DNA from 4 places in the Siminovitchia fortis genome. Region 3 is predicted to be linked to each of the others. Evidence: riboswitches for the same ligand, from Rfam matches in the RefSeq annotation. Region 3 holds a riboswitch; each other region holds the start of a gene.

Region 1 (4,328 bases), on a different contig from region 3:
GCAAGCAGCCTGAAAACATCGGAATTTGACTTGCTTTCCCCATAGGGAGGAATGACCGGCTCCTGCAAGTGGAGATATTGATGCCAATAAGATGTATAAAAATCAGTATTTTCATAGGATGAAGTTGCCGGCAATACAATATCCGCATATTTTGCGGTTTCTGTCAGAAACAGGTCGTGTACAACTGTAAAAAGATCTTCCCGTACCAGGCCTTTGCGAACTTTTCCGGCATTTGGAGCAACGACGGCAGGGTTGCTGCAATATACGAAGAGCGAACGGATCGGCTGCTCCGATTCGTGCAGGGCTTCAGCCAATTGAATCATATTGATGGTCCGAGCCTGTTTTTTTCGAAGTTCGGGCCGTTGCAGCGCCCTTGTATTAAAGGCCAAATATCCGCTGTTTGATTTGACGGCACCGCCGCCTTTTAGCGGCCATTGCCCTGTAAGGGCAGGGAGGCAGGAGATGGTCCGGACAATCATTCCGCCGTTGTCATGATGCTGCAGCCCGTTCCCAATCCGGATCATGGAAGGGGAAATTTCGCCATACATGCGTGCGAGTTTATAAATATCATCAACGGGTACTCCAGTAATTTCCGACACTGTTTTTGGGTCATAAGATTTCACATGATTTTCAAGTTCCTCATAACCGACTGTATATTCCTTTAAAAATTCACGGTCCACCAAGTTTTCTTCAAATAAAATATGCATAATTCCGAGTGCAAGAGCGCTGTCTGTTCCCGGAAGGATTGGAATGAACCAATCCGCCATGCGCCCGGTCTGATTTTTATGAACATCAATGACAACGAGCTTTGCTCCTGTTTTCCGAGCTTTTTGGGCAATCATTACCTGGTGCATGTTTGTGCTGGCTGCATTGATTCCCCAGAAAATGAAAAGCTTTGTTTCCGTCATATCCTCAGGGTCGGTACCAAAGCCGCCGCCCATTGTGTAGTTGTAACCGACGCTTCCTGCCGAAGAGCAGATCGTCTGCTCAAGCTGGCTGGCGCCGAGGCGGTTGAAGAAACGCCTGTCCATACCTTCTGATTGGATCCTGCCCATGTTCCCATAAAAGCTGTATGGAAGAATGGACTCTGCCCCTTCTGCGGAAATCAATTGTTTCCAGCGGCCTGCAATCGTTTCAATCGCTTCGTCCCAGCTGATTGGTTCGAATTTGCCTTCCCCTTTGGGGCCTACTCGTTTTAACGGTGTCTTCAAACGGCTTGAATCATACAGGCGTTCAGCCATATTCCGAACCTTGTTGCAAATGCTCCCTTTTGTCACAGGGTGATCCGGATCTCCGTCGATTTTTACAATTTTTCCGTCCTTTTTATGGACAAGCAGCCCGCACTGATCGGGACAGTCCAAAGAACATACGGAAGGGACCACACCGTCTTTTATATTGATCCATGACTCCATTTTCCAGCAACCCCTTGCAATAAAAATAATTTCATAGATTATAACATAATCAATCGTTCTCCGTCTTTGTTTATGGAAAATTATTGAGACAATTGCCCCTTTTTATGAAAGCTTTCTTTTTGATTCTTATTTCAATGGTTTTTGTCAGCCACCTGCCATTTTTCGCAAAGGGGGAAGCAATTAGAAATTTAAGTCTGACTTTTCTTAGTTTTCGATCGTCCGATTTGTTATACTCAAAGCAAATGAAGCTATGAAAGGAGGAAGGAATTTGGACGATAAACATGAAATCGAATCCAGTGGAAACGAAGTGCCGCCAAAATCATCCACTGGCCTGGATGAGAATATTGCAGGGCTGCTATGCTACCTCGGAACGTTTGTCACAGGCATCATTTTCTTTGTATTGGAAAAGAAAAGTCCTTTTGTAAAATTCCATGCAATGCAGTCAATTGTCCTTTTTGTCTCGCTGTGGATTCTTGGTTTGGGAGTCGGCTATGTTCCGTTTGTCGGCTGGCTATTGAAGTCGCTTATTTCTTTGACAACATTCATCTTGTGGATTGTGCTTATGATCAAAGCTTATCAGCGGGAACGGATAAAGCTTCCGGTTGTGGGGGATATTACGGAGAATCTGATAGGAAATTTTGACGATCATCCCTGATGGATGCATGACCAATGTCCTGATTTGAGAAATCACCAAAATACGGTTGACAATTCATTCCATTCCGAATAGAATAGATTTTACATTTACAAATTCATATTTTCATAACTCTTATGCAGAGAGGTGGAGGGACTGGCCCAGTGAAGCCTCGGCAACCATTGAATATTTTTTCATATTCAAACGGTGCCAATTCCAGCAGATTTTTTTACAAATCTGATATATAAGAGGCAAAGCTTGATTTATATTCTTAAAAAGCGGAGACCTCTTATTGTTAAGGGGTCTTTTTCTTGTATATCGGAACTACTTTCAAAGGAGATGAGGGGAATGGGTGTCAAGGAAAAAGTGGACAATGAGAAGCTGAAAGTGATTGTGGAAGCACTGAGCAATTTGCGTTTCGGTGAATTGCAGATTACAGTGCATGAAGGGAAGATCGTTCAGATCAATCGGATTGAAAAACAGCGGTTTCCGGCATGAGACATAAGAAAAGTCAACACGGTCCTTTAGCGCTGGATGCCATACGTCACTTAAAAAAATCTTATATACGGAAGCTGACCGGACAACCGGAGGCCTCTTGATTTCAACGCAACTTTGCTAGTTGGTTCAGGCATTTATGCGTTGATCAAGGGGCCTTTTTTATTGGAGGAGAAGTGAACATGTCAAAACTTGAATGTGCGACATTTGCGGGAGGCTGCTTCTGGTGCATGATCGAACCATTTGACTCACAGCCTGGAATTGAGCAAGTCATTTCCGGCTATACCGGCGGGACGATTGTGAACCCGACGTACGAAGAGGTTTGCACCGGAACAACCGGCCACGTGGAAGCAGTACAAATTTTGTTTGATTCCCGATTATTTCCATATGAAAAGTTATTAGATTTATATTGGCAGCAGATTGATCCTACAGATGCCGGAGGCCAATTCAGAAGCAGGGGACCTTCCTATCAAACTGCCATTTTTTATCATACGGAAAAACAAAGACACCTTGCGGAAGAGTCAAAAAGGAGGTTGGAAGCAAGCGGGAAATTCAATCGTCCGATTGTCACTAAGATTCTGCCCGCGGCTCCATTCTTCCCAGCGGAAGAGGAGCATCAGAATTATTACAAGAAAAATCCGGATGCTTATGCAGCCTTTAAAGAAGAATCGGGGAGAGCACCTTTCATCCGAAAATATTGGAAAGAAAAAACACATCGTTAAAAAGGGAGAATGAAGACATGAAGAAAACATTGCTATATATCACTTTAATTCTTAGCTTATTCGTTTTGGGGGCCTGCGGAGGCACTTCGTCGGCAAGTGGGGAAAAGAAAGAAATTACAATTGGTGCAACAGCGGGACCATACAGTGACCAGTTAAAAGAAGGGGTCATTCCCATCCTTGAAAAAGAGGGCTACAAAGTGAAAATCGTCGAGTTCAACGATTACATTCAACCAAACATTGCTCTAAACGAAGGCGAAATTGATGCCAACCTATTCCAAAATAGAAATTACCTGAAGCAGTTCAATAAAGACCACGATATGGACTTAGTGGCCCCATATGCAGTGCCAACTGCACCAATTGGTCTTTATTCTGAAAAGCATACATCCCTGGATGATATCAAAGAAGGTACGACAATTGCTACGCCGAATGATCCGACCAACCTGGCAAGATCGCTTAACATGCTTGAGGATTTTGGGCTGATTAAAATAAATGAAGATGCCGAGCCAACAACGGTCTCAGAGAAAGATATTATCGATAATAAGCTTAATTTAAAAATCAAACCGGTTGATCCGGCACAAACGCCGCGTTCATTGGGAGATACCGACTTTGCCTTCATTAACGGAAACTATGCACTGGCTTCGGGGTTGAAATTGGATGAAGCCGTAGAAATTGAAAAAACACCTGAGAGCTATTTAATTTATGTAACGTTGAGAAAAGAAGATGTAGATAAACCATTCGCAAAAGCCTTAGAAAAGGCCTATAGGTCCGACGAATTTTTGGACTACACGAACAAGAATGCTAAAGGGTATGTGAAACCTCCATATCAATTGGGGAAGGAGGGCAAATAAATGATCGACATTCAGCATGTCACAAAGCGGTACGAAGATGTGACAGCGGTGGATGATGTGAACTTCACCATCTGCCAAGGAGAGATTTTCGGCATTATCGGCTACAGCGGCGCAGGTAAAAGTACGTTGCTCCGATGCTTGAATTTGCTGGAAAGGCCGACAGAAGGGAAGATCCTCATTGATGGAAAAGATTTAACTTCTCTTTCGGACAAAGAAGTGC
Region 2 (4,328 bases), on a different contig from region 3:
TCGCTTCGTAGTTTGGTGCGACGGTGAGGTGAAAATGTCTTTTGTTGCTCCTTCTTCAATGACTTCACCATTTTCCATTACAGCTACGCGGTCACAGATGCGCTGAATGACGTTCATTTCGTGTGTGATGAGCAAAATGGTAATACCGAGATCTTTATTGATTTTCAAAAGCAGGTCGAGAATGGCTTCCGTCGTATCCGGGTCCAAAGCGCTGGTCGCTTCGTCGCTTAAAAGGATTTCGGGTTCAAAAGCAAGCGCGCGGGCGATAGCCACCCGCTGCTTTTGCCCGCCGGAAAGTTCGGAAGGATAGGCATGATATTTTTCATCAAGGCCGACTATTTTTAGGTACTTCACGACTCTTTCTTCCACTTCTTTTTTGCTAAATCCGGAAAGTTTCAGTGGAATGGAAATATTTTCATAAACAGTGGCCGTCTTTAAAAGGTTAAATCCCTGAAAAATCATTCCGATGTTGGTGCGGGCTTCGCGAAGCTTTTTGGTAGACAGTTTTGTTAAATCTGTCCCTTTTACAACTACGGAACCTGCGTCAGGTTTTTCCAATAAATTGACGCAGCGGATCAATGTACTTTTTCCAGCGCCGCTGTATCCGATGACTCCATATATTTCACCTTTTTTAACAGAAAGCGATACATTGTTCAATGCGTGAATCGGACCTTGTTTACCTTGAAATGTCTTAGAGATTCCCGCGAGTTCTATCATGTGTATTGCTCCTTCATGTTTATTTTCAAAAATCCGTGACGGCTGCCTGGTTCAGTTTTCTTACCAAGAGGGAATGACTGATCCTTCGAATGTTTCATCAATATATTGTTTCACTTCATCAGAACGGTAAACATCCCAAAACTTTTGAATCGCTTCGTCATCTTTTGATTCAGGCCTGGCCGCTGCAACATTCACCCATGGAGAGTCGCTTGATTCAATAAAGATGGAATCTTTGGCAGGCTTAAGTCCATGCTCAATCGCAAAGTTCGTATTGATGGCAGCTGCATCAAGCTCCTCCAATTGACGGGGAAGCTGGGAGGCTTCCAATTCTACTAACTCATAATCGTTTTCGTTTTCTTCAACATCCTTGACAGTCGGGGCAGTCCCTGAGCCTTCTTTCAATTTAATTAATCCGGCACTTTCAAACAAAACAAGGGCACGTCCTCCATTTGTAGGATCGTTAGGAAGTCCAATCTTCGCCCCTTTTGGCAGATCTTTAACGTCTTTCACTTTGGATGAGTAAATCCCCATTGGAAAAGTGAGTGCTTTACCTACTTCGACAAGATCCATGTCCCGGTCTTTATTAAACTGCTCCAAATAAGGAATCGTTTGGAATAAGTTGAGATCCAACTCTTTTTCATCTAAAGCGATATTCGGCATAATGTAATCCGTGAACACTTTGACTTCGATATCCAAATCTTGCTTGGCTGCAAGCTCTTTTACTTTTTCCAAAACTTGTTCGTGCGGGCCGGCTGTTACACCAACCGTCAGTTTGCCGTCGTCAAGAAGGCCTTCCGCTTTTTCGCCTTTACTGCCGGCTGCTTCTTTATTGCCACCGCCGCATGCTGCAAGAGCGGCGATTATTAAAATAATTAAACTGGATAATACCCACTTTTTCATGCTGCTTCCCCATTTCAATGTATATTTATCTTTTTAGTCGAGTTTACTGCTATTAATCATCTTCCTATTTTTATTGCCAATACAATTTCTATTTATCGTACCTCCGTGTTCCTCCCTTCAAGATTCCTTATGGAAATCCCTTGTGCATCAAAAAATGCCTCTCGCACAGAGAGGCATGGAAATACACGAAAGTATCACGCACTCTCTTATTTTTCAAAATACAAAGTATTTTGCAGGATTTAGCACCTGTTCCTGTTTTGGTAAAACAAGAATGGTTGCCGGGTTTCACAGGGCCAGTCCCTCCACCGCTCTCAATAAGAGATTTCCAAATGAAATTGTTAAGAATGATAATATACCTATCTAAAAGAAATGTCAATACTGTCTGTTCATTTTTCAGATCTATCTATGATCAAAGGCCCCTTGAAATTTTTTCATAGACCTTTCTTCCATACCGGAAAAACAAGAAAAATACTAACTATTTTTTGTATTATGATTTATAATATGTATGAATATATGTTTTTTTATTTTTATTATATATACTTTAATGCAGGGAGGAGCAGCAAAGTGTCAACTGATGCGAAGAAGAAGGTCCAAGACTATATTGAAGAAAATAAAGATGAACTTGTGGAAGCCATTGTGAAGGCGGTCCAAATTCCGAGCGTGATCGGCGACGAAAATGCTATGGCGGAATATATGAGGAAAAAGTATGAAGAAATCGGATTGAAAGTGGCCGAGGTTCATCCTGAGTATGAAAAGATCCAAAACCATCCTGCTTTTAGCAGCTCTGATTTGCCGTTTGAAGGCAGAAAGAACATTATCGGCATTTGGGAAGGCAATGACGATGCGCCTTCATTAACGTTAAATGGACATATGGATGTTGTTTCACCGGAACCGGTTGAAAATTGGACAAAAGATCCATGGGGCGGCGAGATTGTAGGCAATAAATTGTACGGGCGCGGCTCGGGAGATATGAAAGCCGGGCTTATGGCCAATTGGTTCGCTTTGAAAGCGCTGTTGGACCTGGGAATCAAGCCGAAAGGCAAAGTCCTGCTTCAAAGCGTGATCGAAGAGGAAGCAGGGGGGGCAGGCGGTACACTCTCCTGTTTGGAAGCCGGATATACAACCGACGGTTTTATTGCGACAGAGCCCCATGCTTTGAGATTGACTGTTGCTCATGCCGGGGTCATGTATTTCCGAGTAAGGGTGCTGGGCAAAACAGCTCATGCGGGCATGGCGCATTTGGGCGTGAATGCGATCAGTAAAATGTACAAGGTTTACAATGCACTTGAAGAGCTCGCTGAAAAGAGGGCTAAGGAGGTTTATTTTGAGCTGTTCCATAAAGGTTCCGGCCAATCTGTCCATATGAATCTTGGTACGTTAAAAGGGGGAGACTGGGCATCCAATGTTCCAGGTGAAGCAGTACTTGAATGCCGAATCGGTTTCATCCCATCTGAGACACGCGCCGAAATCAAGGAACTGATTGAAAAGACGGTTCAGGGAGCCGCAAAAGGCGACGAATGGCTCGAAGAGAATCCGCCTGAAGTGGAATGGTACGGCTGGACAACCGAGGCGTGGAATCAGGCCCCTGAAGATCCGTATGTCCAAGCTTTTAAAAAGACGGCGGAAGACGTATTGGGCAAAGAAGTGGAAATTGCCGGACGTGCTGCCGGGAATGATGCACGGTTTACCCAATACTATGGCAAGCCTGGACTTGTGTTTGGACCAAGGTGCTCGAACATGCACGGACCGGACGAATATGTTGAAATCGACAGTGTTATTGAGACAGCGAAGGTGTTTGCTGCACACATTATTGACTGGTGCGGAATTGAAGAAGAATGATTAATACGGAAAACCTCTGATTTTTTGTGTTATGCTCCCCTTTTGGTAGTCAGGTGAAAAGGACAACTTAAAGGGGGCAATTCACATTGTGGCCAGGGGTTTATTGAATTAGATTTTCGCTGAGAGTATTGCTTTGCTTAAAATATAAAGATTCTTGCCCAAGTTCGAGGATTGCAGCATCTTCGGTAAGGAATGCCGCGCATACCTGCCCAAATAGGAGGGATGGCGGCATCTTCGGTAAGGAATCCCGTGTATACTTGCCCAATTAGAAGGGATAGCGGCATCTACGGTAAGGGATCCCGTGTATACTTGCCCGATTAGGAGGGATGGCGGCATCTTCGGTAAGGAAAGCCGCACATACCTGCCCAAATAGGAGGGATAGCGCGATCTTTGGTAAGGAATGCTACACATTCCTTACCGTTGATTCCTTTCAACAGGAGGCCTTTAAAGAAGCTCACCTAGGTACTGATTTAAAGAAAAGTTTTAAAGGCGAAAACCACGGCTGCTCCGAATGCCATTGCGATCACAAGCTTTAATGCTTGTTTCATCTTGAATGCCTCCTCTGATTTTTAATCCACCATCCGCTTGCGAAAGACCACAACGGTCAGAGCGGAAATGACAATGGTCCAAATAACGATAATCACCAAGTTTAATAGAATATCTGTAAAGCCTGCTTTATTTTCCACGTTTTTCGCAATTTCAAGCAGTTGGACGTTTGGCAGGTATTCGGCTGCTTTTAAAATGGGATATTTTTCCGCCAATGCGTTGATAAATGTTCCGAATGAAAAAACGAGCATGAATGGAAGAATCAGGACGGAAGCCTCCATAACCGATTTTGCATACAGGCCTAATAATGTCCCCAAGCCCAGATA
Region 3 (4,328 bases):
TTGGCCTTCAAAGCTCATGCCCTTGTCTTTTAACATTTCATCGACAAAATAAACGAGTCCATATCCTGTTGCTTCAGTTCTGCCGAGGCTTCCGCCATAACCGATGCCTTTTCCGGTAAGAACCCCTGCATCGTAATGCCCGGCAATTCTTCTGTATTGACCGAAAAGATAACCGATTTCCCTAGCTCCTACCCCGATATCACCTGCAGGAACGTCAATGCCGGAGCCGATATATTTGCTTAATTCGGTCATGAAGCTTTGTGTAAATCTCATGATTTCCGCATCTGATTTTCCTTTTGGGTCAAAATCCGATCCGCCTTTGCCGCCGCCAATCGCCTGGTTCGTCAAAGCGTTCTTAAAAACTTGTTCAAATCCCAAGAACTTGATGATGCTCGCATTAACGGAAGGATGAAATCTGAGTCCGCCTTTGTAAGGTCCAAGAGTACCATTGAATTGAACGCGGAATCCGCGGTTAACTCTCACTTTCCCTTTATCGTCCACCCAAGGTACCCGGAAGGAAATCATGCGTTCCGGTTCTACGATTCTTTCTAATATTCCGTTTTCCATATACTTTGGATTTTTCACTAATACGGGAAGAAGAGAGTGGAAAATTTCTTGGACAGCCTGGAGGAATTCAGGTTCGTTCGCATTGCGTTCTTTTACTGTATCATACACACTTTTAATATATTTTTTGGCTGTTTGCAATTTATGAGCTTCCATTTCCATAATCATTGCCATTTATTATCACTCCCATTCACCTGTATTTGATTTTCAAAAAATTTCCACGTCCTGAAACTTGGTACAATTCATTCTATCCTTTACAATTAATCTATACAATATGGATTTGAGATAAATTTGATGCCTTTTTGATATCAATCGATGAAAAAGGGGGAATTCGCTGATGGAATTAAGACAAATCCAGTATTTTATCGAAGTGGCCCATAGAGAGCATATGACAGAAGCAGCAGAAGCCTTGCACGTTGCCCAGTCTGCTGTCAGCCGGCAAATCGTCAACCTGGAAGCGGAGTTGGGGGTCGACCTGTTTATTCGGGAAGGGCGGAACATCCGCCTGACTCACGTTGGAAAAATGTTTTTGGAAAAGATGGAGACCGCCATGGATTTGATTCATGAAGCAAAAAGAGAAATCGAGGAACAGCTGGACCCCGAACGCGGGACAGTCCGAATCGGATTTCCCAGCAGCCTGGCGGCATCGTTGCTTCCAACCGTCATCTCCGCTTTTCGAAAAGGCCATCCCTTTGTCAATATCCAGCTTCACCAAGACTCATACCGCCATTTGGTGGAACAGGTCGTAATAGGAGATATTGATTTGGCTTTGCTTGGGCCGGTCCCTAAAAATGATGCAAGGGTGACAAGTGAAATTTTATTTGTGGAAAACCTCGTAGCCCTGCTTTACGCAAAACATCCGCTTGCTTCAAGAAAGTCCCTGCAGTTGGATGAACTCCGAAATGATCCGTTCATTTTATCCCCTAAAGGATATATACTGCAAAATATCGTTGAAAATGCCTGCCGGCAATACGGTTTTGAGCCGCAAGTCTCTTTTGAAGGAAAAGACATTGATGCCATCAAAGGACTGGTCGCTGCAGGTCTTGGGGTCACTTTACTCCCGGAAATTACTCTTGTGGACAGCCTTCCACGTACAACAGTCAAGATCCCGCTTGCCGAACAGAATGTTACCCGGACGGTAGGAATGATCATTCCGAACAATCGGAAGCTGATGCCGACGGAGCTCCTTTTTCATAAATTCCTGAAAGACTTCTTCCGTACATTGAGCGGCTTTCAGTAGAGATTTGAATGAAATATTGAAACGTTTCTCTTTTAATTGTTGACAGGATTTTGATAAGTATGTATAATCCTATTTAACTTAACAGAGCAGGAATATGAGTATTGACCGGTCAACCGGAGATACAGCCTTTTTGTAAAAAGGATTGTATCTCCGGTTTTATTTTGCTTTGAAGAGTTGCTAAAACAAAATTGTATATACAGTTTTTTTTCTTATCCAGAGAGGTTGAGGGATTGGCCCTGTGACGCCTCAGCAACCACCGTGTCAAAACGGAAAGGTGCTAAATCCAACAAGTTGCTTGCGACTTGAAAGATGAGAAGAAACCTAGTGATTTTATTGGGTCTTCTTCTTGTGGGAAGGCCCTTTTTGTTTGTAGAGGATGTTCAAAAAGCACCAAATGATAAGCGTCGAATCTCTTCGTTGGCTTGTTTCTCCACTGCTCACGTATATAATGCATACGTTCCGCTGCTCGGCAGGCTCAAGCGGCGACATCCTGTCGCTTCGCCTGCACTAGGACGTCCTGTCCGTCGAAACTACGCCGCCTCGATATTCTTGCGACGCACACGACGTGCTAGTGTCGACGTTGCCACACGATGTGGCGCACTTAGTCGACCTTCTAATTTGGCACTTTTTGAACACGTACTTGTAAAAAGGCCTTCCAATCATGAAAGGAAGGAGAATGAAAATGTCGTCTGTACCATTAAAGAAAGAAACACTGCTTGCCCAAGTCGGGAATGACAGAGATGAACCGAATGGTGCGATTAGTACGCCAATCTATTTATCAGCGCCCTACCGGCATCATGAGATTGGATTGTTGAAGGGCTACGATTACATCCGCACAAGTAACCCGACGCGTGAGGTATTGGAAAACGCCATCGCCAAATTGGAAAAGGGCGATCGGGGTTTTGCCTGCAGTTCCGGAATGAGTGCGGTGCAATTGGCATTTTCCTTATTTAAATCAGGAGACCATATTGTCGCTTCAAGGGATTTGTACGGTGGGTCTTACCGGTTGTTTGAATGGCTTTCCCAGCAGTATCAATTGGAATTTTCGTATTGGGATCCGGAAGAAAATGAGGTGGAAGGGCTGATTCGGAAAAACACAAAAGGCCTGTTCATTGAAACGCCCACCAATCCATTGATGACTGAAACAGATTTGAAACTTGCTGCGGAGACGGCTAAAAAATACGGATTGTTGCTCATCGTGGATAATACGTTTTATACGCCTCTCCTTCAAAGGCCCATCGAATTGGGGGCCGATGTAGTCATACACAGCGCGACCAAATATTTGGGCGGACATAATGATCTGCTCGCCGGATTAGTAGTATCAGCTAACCCGGAGCAGAGCGACCGGCTGTTTGATTTCCATAATTCCTGCGGAGCAGTTTTGCCGCCATTTGATTGTTGGCTCTTAATCAGAGGTATGAAAACATTGGCTTTGCGCATGGAGCGGCATGAGAAGAATGCGAAGGAAATTTATTCATTTCTGTCCGGGCACCCACTGGTGGATCAGGTGTATTATCCGCGAAAAGGCGGCATGGTCAGCTTTGAAATCGCAAGGGAAGCATGGGTTGCGCCATTTCTGAAAGCTTTAAAGCTATTCACCTTTGCGGAGAGTCTGGGAGGGGTTGAAAGCTTAATCACATACCCGGCCACCCAAACTCATGCCGATGTACCAGAAGAAACAAGAACAAGCTATGGACTCAGCAATCGCCTTCTGCGCGTATCCGTAGGCATCGAGCATGCGGATGATCTGATTGAGGATTTGGCACAGGCCTTCAATCAATTGAAGGAGCCGGCACCGGGAATAAAAGGGCAGGGAGGTGCTGAAGCTGAGCCTGTTAGATAGTTTGAAAGGGCGGATCTTAATTGGCGACGGGGCCACAGGAACGCTGCTTTATTCATACGGAGTGGACCGCTGCTTTGAGGAGTTGAATCTGACACATCCCAATGAAGTTATATATACCCACAAAGAATATATCAAGGCCGGGGCGGATCTTATCCAAACAAACACCTACGGCGCCAATTATATCAAGCTTTCAAGATATGGATTGGAAGAACGGGTGAAAGAGATTAACAGCGCAGCTGTAAGAATCGCCAGGAAAGCAGCTGGCAAAGAAACCTATGTTGTCGGATCGATCGGCGGAATCCACGGGGCGAGGTTCCATAATGAATTGGAAGAAGAGATTAAGAGAAGCTTCAGGGAACAGCTTTATTGTCTGCTTCTTGAAGGCGTGGATGGCCTGCTGCTCGAGACCTATTATGACCTGGATGAATTGACCACCGTTTTGAAAATTGCCCGTGAAGTGACGGACCTGCCGATTATCACCAATGTTTCGATGCATGAACCCGGCGTTTTGGAAAATGGGGTGCTGCTGTCAGAAGCTTTTGCCCGCCTTGAGGATTTGGGAGCAGATGTCGTAGGCGTAAATTGCCGATTGGGCCCTTATCATGTGTTAAAGGCGCTGGAGACCACACCGATTCCTGAGAAAGCTTTTTTATCTGCGTATCCGAACTCCAGCCTTCCCGA
Region 4 (4,328 bases), on a different contig from region 3:
AGCCTGAACCATGGCACGAGTGTAAGCAAGATTCATTCTCTTGCCTACGCCGTATGAGCCCCCGGTCCAGCCAGTGTTGACGAGGAAAACTTGAACGCCGTGCTCATCGATTTTCTTACCGAGCATTTCTGCATAACGTGCTGCAGGAAGAGGCAGGAACGGTGCACCGAAGCATGTGGAGAATGTTGCTTCAGGTGAAGTGACTCCGCGCTCTGTTCCGGCAAGCTTGGATGTGAAACCGCTAAGGAAGTGGTACATTGCCTGCTCTTTTGTCAGCTTGCTGATTGGAGGCAATACTCCGAATGCGTCAGCTGTCAAGAATACGATGACAGATGGATGTCCCGCAATGCTTGGTTCCACGATATTGTCGATGGCTTGGATTGGGTATGCAGCCCTTGTATTTTCAGTCAGTGATGTGTCATCATAAAGAGGCTCGCGTGATTCCGGATCGACAATGACATTTTCCAAAACAGAGCCGAATGTGATGGCATTATAGATTTGCGGTTCTTTTTCGTAAGATAATCCTGCTGTTTTTGCATAGCATCCGCCTTCGACGTTAAAAACGCCGTTTGGAGACCAGCCGTGCTCGTCATCGCCGATCAAGCGGCGGTTCGGATCGGCTGAAAGGGTTGTTTTACCTGTTCCGGACAGTCCGAAGAAGAGGGCGACATCGCCTTCAGCGCCAACGTTCGCGGAGCAGTGCATGGATAAAATATCCGCCTCCGGAAGTTCGTAGTTCATGACGGAGAAAATGGATTTTTTCATTTCGCCTGCATATTCTGTACCGCCGATCAATACGATACGGCGCTCGAATGAGACGATGATGAATGTTTCTGATTTTGTACCGTCAACTGCAGGATCTGCTTTAAACCCGGGTGCAGAGATGACAGTGAATTTCGATTCATGGTCAGCCAATTCTTCGCCGGTAGGGCGGATGAACAATTGGTGGGCAAACAAGTTGTGCCAGGCATATTCGTTGATGACCTGAATCGGCAGGCGGTATTTTTCATCAGCACCTGCAAATCCTTTAAATACGAAGATTTCTTCCCTTTCCTGTAAGTAGGAAACAACTTTTGAATACAGTTTTTCAAATACCTCAGATGAAATCGGCTGGTTCACAGAACCCCAATCGATCTTGTCTGTGACAGACGGTTCATCAACGATGAATTTGTCTTCAGGGGAGCGGCCTGTATATTTACCAGTTTCGGCACGAACGGCACCAGAAGTTGTCAGAACCCCTTCTTTACGGCTCAGGACCTTCTCGACAAGCTGTGGTACTGATAACTGCGTATGAACGTTCTGTCCGTTCAATAATTGCGCTAATTCGCTTTTGATGCCTACTGAACTCATATGTTTACCCTTCCTTTGTTTAAATATTTAACTTTACGTTTACTTGAGAAATAGTATAACACATTTAATTGATTAGTCTATACTAATTTTGCATTATTTCTTGAACAGGATTTGACTAAATGGATTTTATTTTTGAAGGGAATGGTAAAAATAAGCCTATTTCTTAACTTTCCCGGTTGACATTGATTTATGATGTAAGTTATGATTTTGAGTTGAACGGATACTCTTATCCTGAGATGGCGGAGGAAACAGGTCCTTTGAAGCCCGGCAACCTGCCGTCCTGCTTTGCAGACGGAAAGGTGCTTACCTGTAGCAAGGCGAAAAGCCTTGGGCGATAAGAGTGAAAGGCTCGGAACACATCAACTAAACCTTTCCTCAACTTCATGTCAGGAAAGGTTTTTTATTTTAATCAAATGTGCTTCTATAAAAAGGACAGAGTACCGTTGAATGTATAAAATTATTTTATCACTGTAAAAGAGGTTGTTCAAAAAATCCAAATGATGAGCGGCGAATCTCTTTGTTGGCTTGTTTGGCAGCTTTTTGAACACGCACCAAAAGGAGGAGCTTTGATGTCTAAAATTCGGCATTTATTTACCTCAGAGTCTGTTACAGAAGGACATCCGGATAAGATTTGTGATCAAATATCTGATGCGATATTGGATGCGATTCTTAAAGAAGATCCCAATGCCCGGGTTGCCTGTGAAACATCCGTGACTACAGGGCTGGTGCTCGTTGCCGGAGAAATTACGACGACGACTTACGTGGATATTCCGAAGATTGTCCGTGACACAATTAAAGAAATCGGTTATACACGTGCGAAATATGGATTTGATGCTGAAACGTGTGCGGTCATCACATCCATCGACGAGCAGTCTCCTGATATAGCAGCAGGAGTGAACACGGCTCTTGAAGCAAGAGAGGGGAATATGAGCGAAGAGGAAATCGAGGCGATCGGTGCAGGGGACCAGGGCCTCATGTTCGGTTTTGCGTGCAATGAGACCGAGGAGCTTATGCCGCTGCCTATTTCACTTTCTCATAAACTTTCAAGAAGGCTGGCCCATGTGCGGAAAGAATCCATTCTTTCTTATTTAAGGCCTGATGGAAAAACCCAAGTCACTATTGAATATGACGAAAATAACCAACCGGTGCGAATTGATACGATCGTTTTGTCCACTCAGCATCACCCTGAAGTCGAACTTGAGCAGATCAAAGCGGATATTAAGGAACATGTCATCAAACCTGTCGTGCCTGCGGAACTGCTTGATGATGAAACGAAATACTTCATTAATCCGACCGGACGCTTTGTAATCGGCGGCCCGCAAAGTGATGCGGGGCTGACAGGAAGAAAAATTATTGTTGATACGTATGGCGGATATGCCCGCCATGGCGGAGGAGCTTTCTCAGGAAAGGACCCCACTAAAGTTGACCGCTCTGCTGCCTATGCTGCTCGCTACGTTGCCAAAAACATTGTAGCAGCAGGACTTGCCGATAAATGCGAAGTGCAGCTTGCCTATGCGATCGGTGTTGCGCAGCCTGTTTCCATTTCGGTCGACACTTTTGGTACAGGAAAAGTTTCGGAAGAAAAGCTTGTGAAGGCCATCAGGGAAAACTTCGACCTTCGTCCGGCCGGCATCATCCTCATGCTCGATCTGCGCAGGCCGATTTACCGCCAGACAGCGGCATATGGCCATTTTGGCCGTACGGATATTGATCTGCCATGGGAAAGAACGGACAAAGCGGAGGCGCTGATCCGCTCTACATCAATTTAAAGAAAAAGGCGAAGGTGCGATCGGCATCTTCGCTTTTTGAATGGAAGGCTTGCAATTCTTGGGTACCCCTATTTTTGCAGTAAAGACCTGCAATGCCTCCCGAGTATCAGGTTTGATCGCATGTTCGGTAGTCATAGCCCCGGAATGCCTTCCGAGTATCAGGTTTGATCGCATGTTCGGTAGGCATAGACCCGCAATACCTCCCGAGTATCGGGTTTGACCGCATGTTCGGTAGTCATAGACCCGGAATGCCTTCCGAAAATCCGCTAATCAGACATCTTCCACTTTTCTAATCAGAGTTCGCTTACGTTTTTCTAAATTTATCGCAATAAAACTGCCAAAGTGAGGCAAATAATGATAATATAAAAAAGGTGTGCAGATTATACTCACAACGCTTGAATCTTATTAAGTAGGTGACACTTACATGTGCGGTTTTATCGGGTGCATGCATCATCATGCAAGAGAAGAAGCAAAGACTGACCAAAAGTTTCAGCAAATGAACAATATTATCACTCACCGCGGACCTGATGATGAAGGATATTTTCAGGATGAATATGTCCAGTTCGGCTTCCGCAGGCTGAGCATCATCGATATTGAGAGCGGAAGCCAGCCGCTTTCTTATGAAAACGAGCGCTATTGGATTATTTTTAATGGAGAAGTATATAACTTTGTCGAGCTTCGTGAAGAGCTGGCAAAAAAAGGATACACATTTGAAACAGACTCAGATACTGAAGTCATTATCGCTTTGTTCAGTGATTTAAAAGAAAAAGCCGTGGAAAAACTACGCGGCATGTTTGCCTTTTTGATTTGGGATAAGGAAGAACAGGAATTGTTCGGAGCAAGGGATCCGTTTGGAATCAAGCCTTTCTTTTATATAGAGGAAGAAGACCGTTCGTTTTTTGCATCAGAAAAGAAAAGCATCCTGCTTGCCATGGATAAAAAAGAACTGAATACCGAAGCTCTTCAGCAATATATGACCTATCAGTTTGTTCCGGAGCCGGAAACGATGACCCGCCATATTAAGAAGCTTGAGCCCGGCCATTATTTTACGAAAAAACCGGGCGAATCCATGAACATTAACCGCTACTGGAGAGCAAACTTTAAGCCGGTCCAGCATAAGCCCGAAGAAGATTTCATCAAGGAAATCAGGGATGTTTTGTTTGACTCGGTCAATATCCATATGCGCAGTGATGTGCCGGTCGGTTCATT

The links. A riboswitch is a leader RNA that binds a small molecule or an ion and turns the genes downstream of it on or off. The one in region 3 is predicted to bind S-adenosylmethionine.
Region 1: it holds a riboswitch for S-adenosylmethionine, as region 3 does, so the genes downstream of both, FS666_RS08605 (YezD family protein) here and FS666_RS03030 (aminotransferase class I/II-fold pyridoxal phosphate-dependent enzyme) in region 3, are expected to answer to the same signal.
Region 2: it holds a riboswitch for S-adenosylmethionine, as region 3 does, so the genes downstream of both, FS666_RS05300 (MetQ/NlpA family ABC transporter substrate-binding protein) here and FS666_RS03030 (aminotransferase class I/II-fold pyridoxal phosphate-dependent enzyme) in region 3, are expected to answer to the same signal.
Region 4: it holds a riboswitch for S-adenosylmethionine, as region 3 does, so the genes downstream of both, metK (methionine adenosyltransferase) here and FS666_RS03030 (aminotransferase class I/II-fold pyridoxal phosphate-dependent enzyme) in region 3, are expected to answer to the same signal.

The regions. Positions count from the first base shown of each region.
Region 1 covers NZ_VEKZ01000019.1:42,091-46,418, forward strand. The annotation lists gene FS666_RS08595 (molybdopterin oxidoreductase family protein) at 1-1,412, opposite strand, end outside; gene FS666_RS08600 (DUF4870 domain-containing protein) at 1,681-2,067, shown strand; SAM riboswitch class I at 2,176-2,294, shown strand; gene FS666_RS08605 (YezD family protein) at 2,392-2,541, shown strand; gene msrA (peptide-methionine (S)-S-oxide reductase MsrA) at 2,721-3,260, shown strand; gene FS666_RS08615 (MetQ/NlpA family ABC transporter substrate-binding protein) at 3,278-4,108, shown strand; gene FS666_RS08620 (methionine ABC transporter ATP-binding protein) at 4,109-4,328, shown strand, end outside.
Region 2 covers NZ_VEKZ01000010.1:7,466-11,793, reverse strand. The annotation lists gene FS666_RS05305 (methionine ABC transporter ATP-binding protein) at 1-717, opposite strand, end outside; gene FS666_RS05300 (MetQ/NlpA family ABC transporter substrate-binding protein) at 778-1,617, opposite strand; SAM riboswitch class I at 1,821-1,938, opposite strand; gene FS666_RS05295 (ArgE/DapE family deacylase) at 2,182-3,456, shown strand; gene FS666_RS05290 (ABC transporter permease) at 4,026-4,328, opposite strand, start outside.
Region 3 covers NZ_VEKZ01000005.1:32,565-36,892, reverse strand. The annotation lists gene gdhA (NADP-specific glutamate dehydrogenase) at 1-732, opposite strand, end outside; gene gltC (glutamate biosynthesis transcriptional regulator GltC) at 902-1,804, shown strand; SAM riboswitch class I at 2,011-2,120, shown strand; gene FS666_RS03030 (aminotransferase class I/II-fold pyridoxal phosphate-dependent enzyme) at 2,487-3,647, shown strand; gene FS666_RS03025 (bifunctional homocysteine S-methyltransferase/methylenetetrahydrofolate reductase) at 3,631-4,328, shown strand, end outside.
Region 4 covers NZ_VEKZ01000045.1:3,362-7,689, forward strand. The annotation lists gene pckA (phosphoenolpyruvate carboxykinase (ATP)) at 1-1,350, opposite strand, end outside; SAM riboswitch class I at 1,574-1,691, shown strand; gene metK (methionine adenosyltransferase) at 1,920-3,119, shown strand; gene asnB (asparagine synthase (glutamine-hydrolyzing)) at 3,544-4,328, shown strand, end outside.